Regions from separate parts of the Bacillus sp. ABR genome, predicted to be linked through region 2. Evidence: riboswitches for the same ligand, from Rfam matches in the RefSeq annotation. Region 2 holds a riboswitch; each other region holds the start of a gene.
What was found. A riboswitch is a leader RNA that binds a small molecule or an ion and turns the genes downstream of it on or off. The one in region 2 is predicted to bind S-adenosylmethionine.
Positions count from the first base shown of each region.

Region 1 (4,691 bases), on a different contig from region 2:
TATGAACTGTCCAAGCGTTTAACGAAAAAAGGCGTCATCGTGAAGCATGTCCTCGGCTTTCAATCGAAAAAGGATGTATTTTACGAGGAGAAATTTCAAGCACTCGGTGATACGTTTATTGCAACGGTTGATGGCACATACGGTACTAAAGGCTTTGTAACAGGTGTGATAAAAGAGCAAAACCTGAGCTTTGATGTGCTGCTTTCCTGCGGTCCAACACCTATGCTAAAAGCGCTGAAAGACACGTATCCTGATAAGCCCGTTTATATTTCGATGGAAGAACGAATGGGCTGCGGAATTGGTGCGTGCTTTGCATGTGTCTGTCATACCGATCAGCTCGACAAACCTTACGTCAAAGTCTGTCTTGATGGACCTGTTTTTAAAGCAGAGGAGGTGGCGTTGTCATGCTAAACGTTGAGTTACCGGGATTATCTTTAAAAAATCCAATCATCCCTGCATCAGGCTGCTTCGGGTTCGGGAGAGAATTTGCATCCTTATATGACCTATCATTGCTAGGCGGTATCATGATCAAAGCCACAACCCTTGAACCGAGATTTGGCAATCCCACGCCAAGGGTAGCCGAGACAGGAGCTGGTATGCTTAATGCAATCGGCCTTCAAAATCCGGGTCTAAAAGGCGTGTTTGAAAATGAGCTGCCTTGGCTTGAACAATTTGATACACCTATTATTGCGAATGTTGCTGGCTCACAGGTTGATGATTATGTGGAAGTAGCCAAGCAAATCAGCCAAGCAAAAAATGTTCATGCCCTTGAACTGAATATTTCTTGCCCAAATGTGAAAACAGGCGGGATTGCCTTTGGTACAGATCCAAATATGGCGGCGACATTGACAAAAGCGGTCAAGGAAGTCTCTTCTGTACCTGTCTATGTCAAGCTGTCACCTAACGTAGCCAATATTGTGGAGATTGCTCAAGCGATTGAAGCTGCTGGAGCAGATGGACTCACCATGATTAACACATTAATCGGTATGCGTTTAGATTTAAAAACAGGGAAACCTATCCTTGCCAATAAAACAGGCGGATTATCAGGACCAGCTGTCAAACCGGTCGCTGTGCGCATGGTACACGAGGTGAGTCAAGCGGTTTCTATTCCGATTATCGGGATGGGCGGGGTGCAAAGTGCTGAAGATGTACTTGAATTTTTACTAGCAGGTGCAAGTGCAGTAGCTGTCGGCACAGCCAATTTTGTGAATCCATTTATTTGCCCGGAAATTATTGAAGAGCTGCCAAAAGTGTTAGCAGCATATGGTTATTCATCTGTAGAGGAATGTATCGGAAGGAGCTGGAAACATGAAGCACTTGCCCATCATCGCGCTTGATTTTCCATCAGGCAAGGACGCGCTTGCCTTTTTAGACCCTTTTGAAGGGACACCATTATTTGTGAAGGTAGGCATGGAGCTGTTTTACCAAGAAGGTCCTGCCATCATTGACGCACTAAAAGAAAAAAATTGCCGTATTTTCCTTGATCTGAAGCTTCATGATATTCCAACAACGGTGCAAAAAGCGATGAACCGGCTTGCTGCACTTGGTGTTGATTTGGTCAATGTGCATGCTGCTGGCGGGAAACGAATGATGCAGGCTGCGTTAGAGGGACTTGAAAGCGGAACCCCTGCTGGGCAAAATCGCCCGGGCATCATTGCAGTGACCCAGCTGACTAGTACGTCAGAAGACATGATGAGAAATGAATTACTCATTGACCGTCCGCTGCAAGAGACTGTTATCCGGTACGGACAATTAGCATATGAAAGTGGGCTGGACGGGGTTGTTTGCTCTGTTCATGAATCTAAAGCACTTCATGAACATATTTCACCATCCTTTCTCACTGTAACGCCAGGAATTCGCTTACCGAATGATCAAACCGATGACCAACAGCGCGTGGCGACACCGGCCTATGCAAAAGAGCAAGGTGTTTCACAAATCGTTGTTGGAAGATCAATCACAAAAGCTGATAAACCAATAGAAGCCTATCATCAAATTTTGAAAGAGTGGGAGTGACTGCCAGATGAAATCAAAAATCGCGAAACATCTATTACAAATCAAAGCGGTCTCATTAAAACCAGACGAACCGTTTACATGGGCGAGCGGTATAAAATCACCGATCTATTGTGATAACCGCCTGACATTGTCATATCCAGAAGTGAGACACGACATTGCTGAAGGTCTAAAAGATTTGATTCTCACTCATTTCAAGGGAGCAGAGGTTGTCGCGGGTACTGCAACAGCAGGCATTCCTCATGCGGCATTAGCAGCAGACCGCTTGAACATCCCGATGTGTTATGTCAGAAGTAAGCCGAAAGCACATGGAAAAGGAAATCAAATTGAAGGGGCCGTATCAAAAGGCCAAAAGGTTGTCGTTGTAGAAGACCTTATTTCCACAGGAGGCAGTGTACTTGAAGTGGTCGCTGCTCTTCAAGATGAGGGCTGCGAGGTACTAGGAGTTGCCGCGATCTTCACATACGGACTGCCAAAAGCAGCGGCAGCCTTTCAAGAAAAAAATATTCCATATGTCACTCTAACAGACTATGACACATTGACAGACGTGGCACTTGAACTGAAAGCGATTGAGCCTGCTGCGATGAACAAACTAAAACGCTGGAGACAAGATCCTTCCTCTGAATCTTGGATGGAAGAAACGGTCTGAAAAGTGAAAGCCCATCGTTAACAAAAACTGTGCCTGCCCGCACAGTTTTTTGTTTAGGTAAAAATAGTAAAATAGACTCAAATTTTAATAAAAACTAATCCTATCAATAAAGTCGGGTTGACTTTTGTTTGAATTGTGTTAATATTTAAGACAAATTGAAACTCTTATCCAGAGAGGTGGAGGGACTGGCCCGATGAAACCCGGCAACCTGCGATTCGCAAGGTGCTACTTCCTGCAAAATGATTCTATTTTGAAAGATAAGGAAATCGTGAGCTTCCTCATCTTTCTTTCGGACTGAAAGAAAGTTTTTTTATTTTAACGGTGAGGAGGAAGAGGAGATGGAAGTGAAACAAAATCAGGATGAGGACTTAGTAAAGCATATGCAAGAACTGATTGGGGATATGAAATTCGGTTCAATTACGTTAATTGTTCAGGACGGTCAAGTGATTCAAGTGGAAAAGAACGAAAAAATTAGATTGAAGTAGTGCGGAAAAAAGCAATATGAGCTGTACTCCGGAAGGGGAGAAATCATGTTAACTTATGAAAATTGGCAAGAGCCGTCCATTACATTTCAAGAAGATGATTTGTATAAAGGAGCCCTGTCTGTACTGAAATGGGCGTACGGTCATTATGGTGACCAGCTCGTATATGCGTGCAGCTTTGGGATTGAGGGCATCGTTCTGATTGATCTGATTGCAAAAGTAAAAAAAGATGCGAAAATTGTCTTTTTAGATACAGGTCTGCATTTTAAAGAAACATACGACACAATTGATGCAGTAAAGGAAAGATACCCGGGTTTAGACATTGAATTGAAAACGCCTGAGCTGACGGTTGAACAGCAAAATGAGCAGCACGGTGAACAATTATGGAAAACAAATCCTCAAAGCTGCTGCCATATGCGTAAGGTCATTCCTTTGCAAGAAGCCCTATCTGGTTATCCAGCTTGGCTTTCCGGTTTAAGAAGAGAGCAGTCACCAAAACGAGCAGGGACGAATTTCTTAAATAAGGATGAAAAATTCAAATCAGTGAAAGTATGTCCGCTTATCCATTGGACGTGGAAGGACATATGGAGATATGCATCTAGAGAAGAACTTACTTATAATCCGCTGCATGACCAGGGATATCCAAGTATCGGCTGTGCACCGTGTACACAGCCAGCATTTACTGCAGATGATCTGCGTTCTGGCAGATGGTCAGGCACAGCAAAGACAGAGTGCGGATTACATGAGTAAGGGAGCATAATGTATGGAAATCGCCGCAATTTTATTTAGTCTATTCTTTGCTTTAAACATAGGCGCAAGCGGAGCAGCTGCTTCTATGGGCATTGCGTACGGGTCAGGCGCGATTCAAAAGCCCATTTATGCGCTCAGCGTTTGTGCAATTGGGATTTTAGCAGGTTCAGTGATTGGCGGCGGTGAGGTCGTCAAAACGATCAGCTCTGGTATTATGCCAGAATCAGTCATTACACTTGAGATCGTTTGTATTATCATTGGTTCTGCTGCACTATCACTTTTCATAGCGAATCTGATGGCGATTCCTTTATCAACAAGTGAGGTCACAGTAGGGGCTGTGGTTGGTGTTGCCGTCGCGTATAAAGTATTGTTTGTGAAATCCATTTTAGTGATTGTGGCATTTTGGGTGATCATCCCGATTTTCGCCTTTCTTTTTACCTTTGCTGTCGTCAAAATCATCAGAATGTTCCCTAAACGGAAGCTGTCTAAAAAAGGCACAGCTATTTTATCTGTCGTGTTAATCCTCAGCGGATTTCTAGAGGCGTTTTCAGCTGGTATGAACAATGTCGCAAATGCGGTCGGTCCGCTTGTCGCGTCAGGCGTTTTGTCAGTCGGGCAAGGAACTCTTTACGGCGGGATCTTTGTTGCACTTGGTGCGCTTTTGCTTGGGAGAAGGGTACTAGAAACAAACGGAAAGAAAATCACCCGTTATCAAACGGGCGAAGGGATTTTACTTTCGAGTACCGGTGCCGGGCTTGTCATCGTCAGCTCTATTTTTGGGCTGCCTGTTCCGCTTACAC
Region 1 covers NZ_JAOYSL010000003.1:368,554-373,244, reverse strand. The annotation lists gene OIT90_RS11965 (dihydroorotate dehydrogenase electron transfer subunit) at 1-411, shown strand, start outside; gene OIT90_RS11960 (dihydroorotate dehydrogenase) at 405-1,337, shown strand; gene pyrF (orotidine-5'-phosphate decarboxylase) at 1,309-2,013, shown strand; gene pyrE (orotate phosphoribosyltransferase) at 2,021-2,659, shown strand; SAM riboswitch class I at 2,821-2,923, shown strand; gene OIT90_RS11945 (DUF2292 domain-containing protein) at 3,040-3,144, shown strand; gene OIT90_RS11940 (phosphoadenylyl-sulfate reductase) at 3,190-3,891, shown strand; gene OIT90_RS11935 (inorganic phosphate transporter) at 3,905-4,691, shown strand, end outside.
Region 1: it holds a riboswitch for S-adenosylmethionine, as region 2 does, so the genes downstream of both, OIT90_RS11945 (DUF2292 domain-containing protein) here and OIT90_RS00925 (5-methyltetrahydropteroyltriglutamate--homocysteine S-methyltransferase) in region 2, are expected to answer to the same signal.

Region 2 (4,691 bases):
TTGATGCGAAAACAGATGGAGCGATTACAGTGAAAGAGACACTGCTTACAGTCAGTGTAGAAGAAAAAGAGGAGGGCATTCAACATGAACAAGTTAGAAAAAACATTTCCTAAAGGTTTCTTATGGGGCGGCGCTGTTGCAGCTAACCAAGTTGAAGGCGCATATAATAAAGATGGAAAAGGCTTATCGACAGCTGATGTATCGCCAAATGGTATTATGCATCCATTCGATGAATCAATGAAAGACCTAAACTTATATCATGATGCCATCGATTTCTACCATCGCTATAAAGAAGATATTGCACTCTTTGCAGAAATGGGATTCAAGAGCTTCAGACTATCTATTTCTTGGCCGCGTATTTTCCCAAATGGCGACGATGCGGAACCAAATGAAGCAGGCCTCGCTTTTTATGAAAAAGTATTTGATGAACTGCATAAGCATGGAATTGAGCCAGTTGTCACGATCTCTCACTATGAAATGCCGCTTGCACTTGTGAAAAACTACGGTGGATGGAGAAACCGTAAGCTTGTGGATCTTTATGAAACATACGCTAAAACATTGTTTACTCGCTTTAAAGATAAAGTGAAATATTGGATGACCTTCAATGAAATCAATGTCGTGTTACATGCACCTTTCACTGGCGGCGGGCTTGTATTTGAAGAAGGGGAAGACGAGAAAAGCATTCAATATCAAGCAGCGCATCACCAATTTGTTGCAAGTGCTCTGGCTGTTAAAGCAGGACATGAAATCATTCCAGATGCAAAAATTGGCTGTATGATTGCAGCGATGACCACATACCCGTACAGCTCAAGACCAGAGGATATGTTTGCTGCAATTGAGCAAGACCGTAAAACATTGTTCTTCTCAGATGTACAGGCAAGAGGCTATTACCCAGGTTACATGAAACGTTATTTCCTTGAAAATGACATCAACATTGAGTTCCAAGACGGGGACGAAGACATTTTAAGAAACCATACAGTTGACTATATTGGCTTCAGTTATTATATGAGTTTTGTGACGAGTACAGATCCAAAGGTTCTTGAACAAGTTACTGGCGGTAACCTATTTGAAGGTGTGAAAAACCCTTATCTAGAAGCAAGTGATTGGGGCTGGCAAATTGATCCGAAAGGACTTCGTACAACACTGAATCAGCTGTATGACCGCTACCAAAAGCCTTTGTTTATCGTAGAAAATGGATTGGGTGCTGTCGATCAAGTAGAAGAAGACGGATCAATTCAAGACGATTACCGAATTGATTACCTCAGAAGCCATTTGCTAGAGGCGAGAGAAGCCATCGCAGACGGAGTAGACCTGATCGGTTATACAAGCTGGGGCCCAATTGACCTAGTCAGCGCATCAACGGCTGAAATGAAAAAACGCTACGGCTTCATTTATGTCGACCGTGATAACGAAGGAAACGGTACATTAGATAGAAAGAAAAAGAAAAGCTTCGATTGGTATAAACAAGTGATTGCGACTAATGGTGAACATTTGGATGCATAAAAGAAAAAGACAAACCGCTCATACTGCGGTTTGTCTTTTTTGTCCTTTGAGGGACTACGAAGTCCACACTTGATCAGCAATCTCAATCACATGACGCAGCTTTTCCCATTGCTGCTCTTCTGTTAACAGGTTGCCTTCCTCTGTTGAGGCGAATCCGCATTGTGGACTCAAACAAATTTGGTTAATGTCCACATATTGAGCCGCTTCCTCAATGCGTTTTTTAATCTGTTCAACTGGCTCAAGCTCACCGTATTTTGAAGTGACAAGGCCTAGTACGATTTGAAGGTTTGGGTTCTTCACATATCGAAGGGGCTCAAATCCGCCAGAACGATCGTCGTCGAATTCTAAAAAGAGACCATCAAGATCTAAGCCGGCGAAAATTGTTTCTGCCGCTGCTTCGTAACCACCTTCAGCTGCCCAAGTTGATTTAAAGTTACCGCGGCAAATGTGCATAGTAATCACCAAATCCTCTGGGCGATCAGCAACGGCTTCATTGATTGTCTTCGCAAACGACTCGCGAAGTTCATCTTCTTCACGGCCAAAGGCTTTGATTTGCTCGTGACCTTTTTCAGAAAAGAACACGGCCCATGCCGTATCATCCAGCTGCAAGTAGCGGCAGCCTGCATCATAAAAAGCACGGATGGCTTTCTTATACGCCTGTGCCACATCATGGTGGAATTCCTCTAAGCTGTCATACACTCCTTCTTCAAGCTTTCCACGGAAAAATAGCATATTCGGACTTGGAATCGTCATTTTAGCCGTATGATCACCAGCGATGCTGTGCAGGAAACGATAATCCTCCAGCATTGGATGATCTGTAAAATCGATCTTGCCTGTTACCTTGATACCTCTAGCTTTTGTCGTTGTGTTATGAAATTGAATGCCTTGATCTGCTTCAAATCCTTCAACCCCATCGAGTCCTTCCAGAAAGTCAAAATGCCACCATGCACGTCTGAACTCACCATCTGTGACAACCTCTAACCCAATTTCTTTTTGCTTCTCTACAATACGTGTAATTTCTTCGTTTTCAATTTGTCGGAGCTGCTCTGCTGTCAGCGTACCATCTGCTTTTTGCTTGCGTGCTTCCTTGATGCGCTCTGAACGAAGTAAACTTCCTACTTGATCTGCGCGGAATGGCGGTTTCGTTGTTTTCTTTCCAATGGTTTGTACTTGTGTCATGCTGAATCCCTTCTTTCTTCAGGTTAAAAAAACAAATAAAAAAGCTCTTCCTTGGATAAGGAAGAGCATCATATACTGTGAGAACTCTGCCTTATCTTCAAACAAGCATCTGCTTGCTTAAGGAATTAGCACCATTCTGTTCCTAGGAACAGCGGTTGCCGGGTTTCACAGGGCCAGTCCCTCCACCACTCTTAATAAGGTTACCTTTTGATTCAATTTTCTTAATAAACACAATTATTCAACCTTTTCGAGGAAAAGTCAATGGTTTTTACAATTTAATTTCCTACATGAACAAATCAGCAACAAGAACACCAGCAAGTCCGACAAGTGAAAGCACGGTGACCATCAATGTCCACGTTTTAAAGGTTTGAGCCATTGATAGGTTAAAGTATTCTTTATAAATCCAGAAACCCGCATCATTCACATGAGAGAACGTGATACTGCCGGCACCTGTTGCGATCACCATTAATTCAGGGCTGACACCCGTCAGGCCAATCAGTGGTGCAGAAATGCCAGCCGCCGTGAGACCGGCGACAGTCGCTGATCCTAAAGAGACACGAAGGACAGCAGCAATGAGCCAAGTCAGAAGCAGGGGAGAAAGTGTGCTTCCTTGCATAATCCCTGCAATATATTGATCGACGCCGCTATCAATGAGCACCTGTTTAAAGGCGCCTCCGCCCGCAATAATTAATAAAATCATAGCAATGGAGCCGATAGAATCCGTGATGGACTTCATCACGTCCTGCATGCTCTTTCCTCTTCCAAGCCCAAACGTGTAGATGGCAAGCAGCACTGAGATTAATAGTGCAATCGCCGGTTCGCCTAAAAACTCAGCGGTAGGCAGCAATGGGGAGGAAGGGAAGAAAATTTCTAGAAATGCTCTGAAAGTCATAAGCAATACAGGCAAAACAGCGGTGAAAATGCTAATGCCGAAGCTAGGCATTTCTTCTTCTGTGAATTCCTTTGGATTAAATAAGTTCTTTGGGATATGTGCGTGCAACTGGTCTTTTTTAAATAGTTTTGTAAACAGAAGTCCACCTACTAAAACAGCAGGAATCGCTAAAATAATCCCAACCAATAAGGTTTGTCCCATGTTTGCTTGAAAGACATTCGCAATGGCAGTCGGCCCTGGGTGAGGAGGGAGGAAGCCATGTGTGGTGATGAGAGCAGCGACAAGCGGCATGCCCACATACAGCACAGGAAGTCTTGCAGCCTGAGCGATCGTAAAGACTAATGGAATTAAAATAATGAATCCGGTTTCATAAAATAGAGCAATTCCAATCACAAATCCAGTCAGCATCGTCGCCCATTGGATTTTTCCGATGCCAAATCGGTCAATGAGTGTCATCGCGATACGCTGAGCACCGCCAGAATCAGCCATCAATTTCCCAAGCATCGCTCCAAAACCGAGAACGAGTGCCAGGTGTCCGAGCGTACTGCCAAGTCCTTTTTCGACGGAAGCAATCGCTTCTAGTGGTGTCATCCCTTCTAACACAGCAACAATTAAAGAGACAATAATCAAAGAAATGAAAGCGTTTAACTTAAAGACAACCATGAGTAAAAGCAATAACAAAACGCCAAGTCCAATAAACACTAACGACATGATCTTTCCTCCTTTGTGGTGCATAAGGGGGCGCAAACACCCCCTATGCCTTATCCTTCAAGTATGTCTACAGCTTCTTTTAACGTATCCTTTGACCCAACATTTCCCGGGAAAATCACATAAGACATGAAAGGGAATTTACTTTCTTCTCCTGTTTGCCAAACAGGGATCCCTGGTTTGATTTGACCTGCCACGGTCGCACGTCTCACGCTAAGACCTCTTGTCCCAATATCGCTGGAAGTAATTCCGCCTTTGGCAATGAGATACTTAGGACGAATGGTGAGGCGCTGGACAATACTTGTCACAGCATCACTAATCTGTACAGAGAGCTTTAATTCTTCCTCTTGGCGATCATCCCCAAGATCAAGCCGTTCTCTTCTTGTATAAACAGCCACAGATTGACCTG
Region 2 covers NZ_JAOYSL010000001.1:200,114-204,804, forward strand. The annotation lists gene OIT90_RS00915 (beta-glucoside-specific PTS transporter subunit IIABC) at 1-113, shown strand, start outside; gene OIT90_RS00920 (glycoside hydrolase family 1 protein) at 85-1,503, shown strand; gene OIT90_RS00925 (5-methyltetrahydropteroyltriglutamate--homocysteine S-methyltransferase) at 1,558-2,682, opposite strand; SAM riboswitch class I at 2,771-2,883, opposite strand; gene OIT90_RS00930 (gluconate:H+ symporter) at 2,966-4,285, opposite strand; gene OIT90_RS00935 (four-carbon acid sugar kinase family protein) at 4,336-4,691, opposite strand, start outside.

Region 3 (4,691 bases), on a different contig from region 2:
TGGATACATCAAAAGTGGAAAGCGGTGCTGCTACAAAAAACGGAATGTGAAAATGCTTGGCTAGAACGGCAAGACCTAACGTTCCAATCTTATTCGCTGTATCTCCATTACGAGCGATACGGTCAGCTCCAACAATGACAGCAGAAATTTGCTTTTCTTTCATCGTATGGGCGACCATGTTATCTGTAATGAGTGTCACATCCACGCCGCCTTGCATGAGCTCCCATGTTGTCAGACGAGCGCCTTGAAGAACAGGGCGTGTTTCACATGCATAAATGTGAAGGTCAAGATTTTTCTTTTTGGCTAAATAAAAGGGAGCAAGGGCTGTTCCGTACCGGCTCGTTGCAATGGAGCCTGCATTACAAATGGTCATGATACGGTCACCTGATTTAAAGAGCTGAAGTGCATTTTGACCGATTTGTCTGCATATTTCTTCATCTTCAATTTGAATTTGAATGGCTTCATGGACAAGATCTGTTTTAGCTGCATTTACTGATGCTGCACGCTGAATGCGCTGCAGCAGCCGGTCTAATGCCCAGGCGAGGTTCACAGCAGTTGGACGAGCACTGTTTAAATATTCTTTGATTCGAATCACTTCTTGTTTAAAAACATCGATTTCTTCTGTCTCAATGGCTTGCGCACTAAGTGCCAGTCCAAATGCTGCTGTAATGCCAATCGCAGGCGCTCCGCGTACTTTTAATGTCACAATTGCATCATACACATCTTCTTTCGTATATAAATGCTCAAAGACGGTTTCGGCCGGTAATTTTTGCTGATTTAAAATGTGAATACGGTTTTCTTCCCATTCGACAGAACGGGGGGCTTCAAATTCTTTTGACAAAACCCGTCACTCCTTTACAGATGGCTGGAATAATGCGACGAGGTCAGACGCTGTTTCCACTGCATGATATTGTTTGATAAAAGTTTTTCCAAGTGTCAGTGCTGCTTTTTTCTGCTGAATCCGTCTAGTTGGTGATGGAATCGCATCAAGATCAGCGGCATGAGCAAGGCCAATTGTTCGGCGGACAAGCTCACAGCCGGCAAAGCCTGTCGCTTCTTTTAAAATCCGATCAAACGTTGTTTCTAAAAAGCTGTCCGATACACTAAATGCTTCAATGCTGTCCTCTTTCCAAGCTTTTGTGAACACTTCTTTGAATGTTGCCCATACATTGACGACATGGTCAAAAAGGTGCTGCTGCTCGTGTTCATTCTCGCGAGATAAAGCATTCAGGAACAAATTGGCGATAAAGTGGCCGATATCGAATCCAAAGGGACCGTAAAACGCGAATTCTGGATCAATGATTTTCGTTTCAGTCTCATTTGCAAAAATACTGCCTGTATGAAGATCTCCATGAACCAATGTTTCAGCTGATGTGAGGAAGATACGCTTCAATTCTGCTGCTTTGGCTTGCAGCTCAAGATCTGCCCAAAGCGCTTCTGCTGATTCTCTTAATTCTTCTTCGAAGTCATTTGTTTCACTATCAAAGAAAGGGTCTGTGAAGACGAGTTTTTCTGTGATATCACACAGGTCAGGGTTCGTAAATTGCTTCACAAATTGTTTTTTGATTTTAGGATTTGTCGCAAAGTCAGATGTGTAAAAAAGTGTTTTTCCTAAAAATTCTCCAACATGATCAGATAAATGCGGATATTGTTTTCCGGCAATTAGCCCTTTTCTGACGATTTCTAAGTGTGAGAGATCCTCCATGGCTGTCACTGCAAGAGCTGTATCTGAATAATAGACTGCTGGTACGAGATGCGGCGCATATTCTGACTGTTTGATCAGGGCAGCACTTTCAATTCTTGCCCGGTCTAATGTAAGAGGCCAGCTCTCACCAACCACCTTTGCATAAGGCAGCGCCTGCTTGATGATCAATCCTTTTTCTTGTTTGTGATCATAAATATGAAAGACGTAATTTAAATTCCCGTCGCCGATTTCAGTACAAGTCAAATGACTGCTTTCTTGGATTAAGCCAAGTCTAATTGCGAGTGCAACTGCCGAGCTTTCTGTTAGTTCTTCATATGATGCCGTAAGTGTAACCAATTGCTTCCCCTCCAAATCATATAAAAAAGCCTCTTTCTCCTGAGAGAAAGAGGCTTGATGGTGTGTATGCTCAAAGCCTCTCTTATCTCTCAGCACATACGTCTGATGGAATTAGCACCGTGCCCTATAAGACAATTGTCTTGGCGCGTTACTTGCTGCGCCCCACTTCACAGTGGTATTAACGGTCGGTTGCTGTTGGGGTCAAAAGGCCAAATCCCTCGCCCAACTCTCGATAAGAGAAATCAATATGTAATTGTTTCGTGTATGTTTGCATTTCTTAATTCAAGATATTATCAGAGCTGCGCTTTACATGTCAATCTTTTTTCAAAATTGCTTTACAATTCATAAAACAATCCATTACAGTGATTGTATTGTTACGTAACTTGAATAGAAGGTGAAGAAATGGAATTCCAGCAATCAGATGTGTTGAAACAATTACCGAAACAATTTTTTGCGTCCCTTGTCCAAAAGGTGCAGAAAAAAGTGCAGGAAGGGGCAGATATCATTAATTTGGGGCAGGGAAATCCTGATCAGCCAACTCCTCCGCACATTGTAAAAGCCATGCAGGAAGCGGTAGCAAAACCTGAAAATCATCAATACTCCTCATTCCGTGGAACAGCGAAATTAAAAAAGGCGGCTGCCGCTTTTTATGAAAGAGAATATGGCGTTACGCTTGATCCGAAGACGGAAATTGCGATTTTATTTGGCGGGAAAGCAGGGCTTGTTGAGCTGCCTCAATGCCTCCTGAATCCGGGTGATACGCTTCTCGTCCCTGACCCCGGTTATCCTGATTATTGGTCAGGTGCTGTACTTGCTGGAGCTCATATGGTGACCATGCCACTTCTTGAAAAAAATGATTTTTTACCTGACTACGATTTGCTGCCTGAGGATGATAAGAAAAAGGCAAAATTAATGTACTTAAATTACCCCAACAATCCGACGGGGGCTACGGCAAGCCGTTCATTTTTTGAAGAAACCGTGACATTTGCGAAAGATCACAAGCTTTGTGTTGTTCATGATTTTGCATATGGCGGCATTGGGTTTGATGGGGAAAAGCCGATCAGCTTTCTGCAAGTAGATGGAGCGAAAGAGACGGGAATAGAAATTTACACATTGTCTAAAACGTACAATATGGCAGGGTGGAGAGTAGGATTTGCAGCAGGGAATCCGTCTGTTATTGAAGCGATTGAGCTTTATCAGGATCATTTGTTTGTCTCGTTGTTTAAAGCCACGCAGGATGCAGCAGCGGAAGCCCTATTAAGCGATCAAACGTGCGTACGGGTGCAAAATGACCGATATGAGAAAAGACGGAATGTGTGGATAGCTGCCTGCAAAGAAATTGGCTGGGAAGTCAGTGCTCCAAAGGGATCATTTTTTGCTTGGTTAAAGGTGCCAGAAGGATATACATCTGAAGCCTTTTCTGATTTATTATTAGAAAAAGCGCATGTTGTTGTAGCGCCAGGTAATGGCTTTGGTGCTCACGGTGAAGGGTACGTGAGAGTAGGGCTTCTAACAAGCGAGGAGCGGTTACAAGAAGCTGCTCAGCGCATCGCTGCCTTGAAGCTGTTTGAAAAAAAGCCATTGACAACATAAAAAAATGGTGCGATAATTCAGGCAATATTTAAGAAAATTGAATATTCTTATCAAGAGTAGGCAGAGGGACTAGCCCAATGAAGCCCGGCAACCGACTTCCATGAAGCACGGTGCTAATTCTTGCAGCAAGCGCTGAGAGATAAGATTCGGATGAATAACACGAAATAACCTCTTTAAGGCGCTCAAGAAGCACTTGAAGAGGTTTTTTTATTGAACATATGCATGATGCAATCGAAAGGGGATTCCTAGTGAGTGAATTACTGGCAACATACGTATTAACACATCGAGAGGATGAACAAATAAATCGAAAAGCGGAGCAGATCGCGCTTGGTTTAACAGTTGGATCATGGACGGATTTGCCTCAGCTCAAAAAGGAGCAGCTTCAAAAGCATAAAGGCCGAGTTGAAAAAGTATTAGAAAAGGCTGCTCCAGCCGAAAATGGCCTTTATCAATCAGAGGTGACCATTGCTTATCCTGAGGCAAACTTTTCAGCAGATTTACCAGCTGTTTTCACGACGATTTTTGGAAAGCTTTCACTAGACGGAAAAGTGAAGCTAGTCGATATCCAATTTTCTGAAGAATTTAAAAAAAGCCTGCCAGGACCGGCATTTGGAATTGATGGCATACGAAATAAGGTAAATGTATTTGATCGTCCATTATTGATGAGTATTTTTAAAGGTGTTATCGGCCGTGATATGCAGGATTTAAAAGAGCAGCTCCGTTTACAGGCATTAGGCGAGGTTGACCTCATCAAAGACGATGAAATTTTATTTGAAAGTCCATTAGCTCCTTTTGAAGAGCGAATCAAAGAAGGAAAAGAGATTTTAAAAGAAACCTATGAAGAGACAGGACACCGCACGCTGTATGCTGTCAATTTAACGGGCAGAACCTTTGACCTGAGGGATCGAGCGAGAAAGGCCGCTGAACTTGGAGCAGATGCGCTCTTATTCAATGTCTTTGCTTACGGTCTTGATGTCATGCAAAGCTTAGCTGAGGATCCAGATATTCCACTGCCTATTATGGCGCATCCCGCAGTGAGTGGTGCATTGACATCCTC
Region 3 covers NZ_JAOYSL010000003.1:568,087-572,777, reverse strand. The annotation lists gene mtnA (S-methyl-5-thioribose-1-phosphate isomerase) at 1-841, opposite strand, end outside; gene mtnK (S-methyl-5-thioribose kinase) at 848-2,041, opposite strand; SAM riboswitch class I at 2,122-2,279, opposite strand; gene OIT90_RS12975 (pyridoxal phosphate-dependent aminotransferase) at 2,444-3,634, shown strand; SAM riboswitch class I at 3,679-3,780, shown strand; gene mtnW (2,3-diketo-5-methylthiopentyl-1-phosphate enolase) at 3,883-4,691, shown strand, end outside.
Region 3: it holds a riboswitch for S-adenosylmethionine, as region 2 does, so the genes downstream of both, mtnK (S-methyl-5-thioribose kinase) here and OIT90_RS00925 (5-methyltetrahydropteroyltriglutamate--homocysteine S-methyltransferase) in region 2, are expected to answer to the same signal.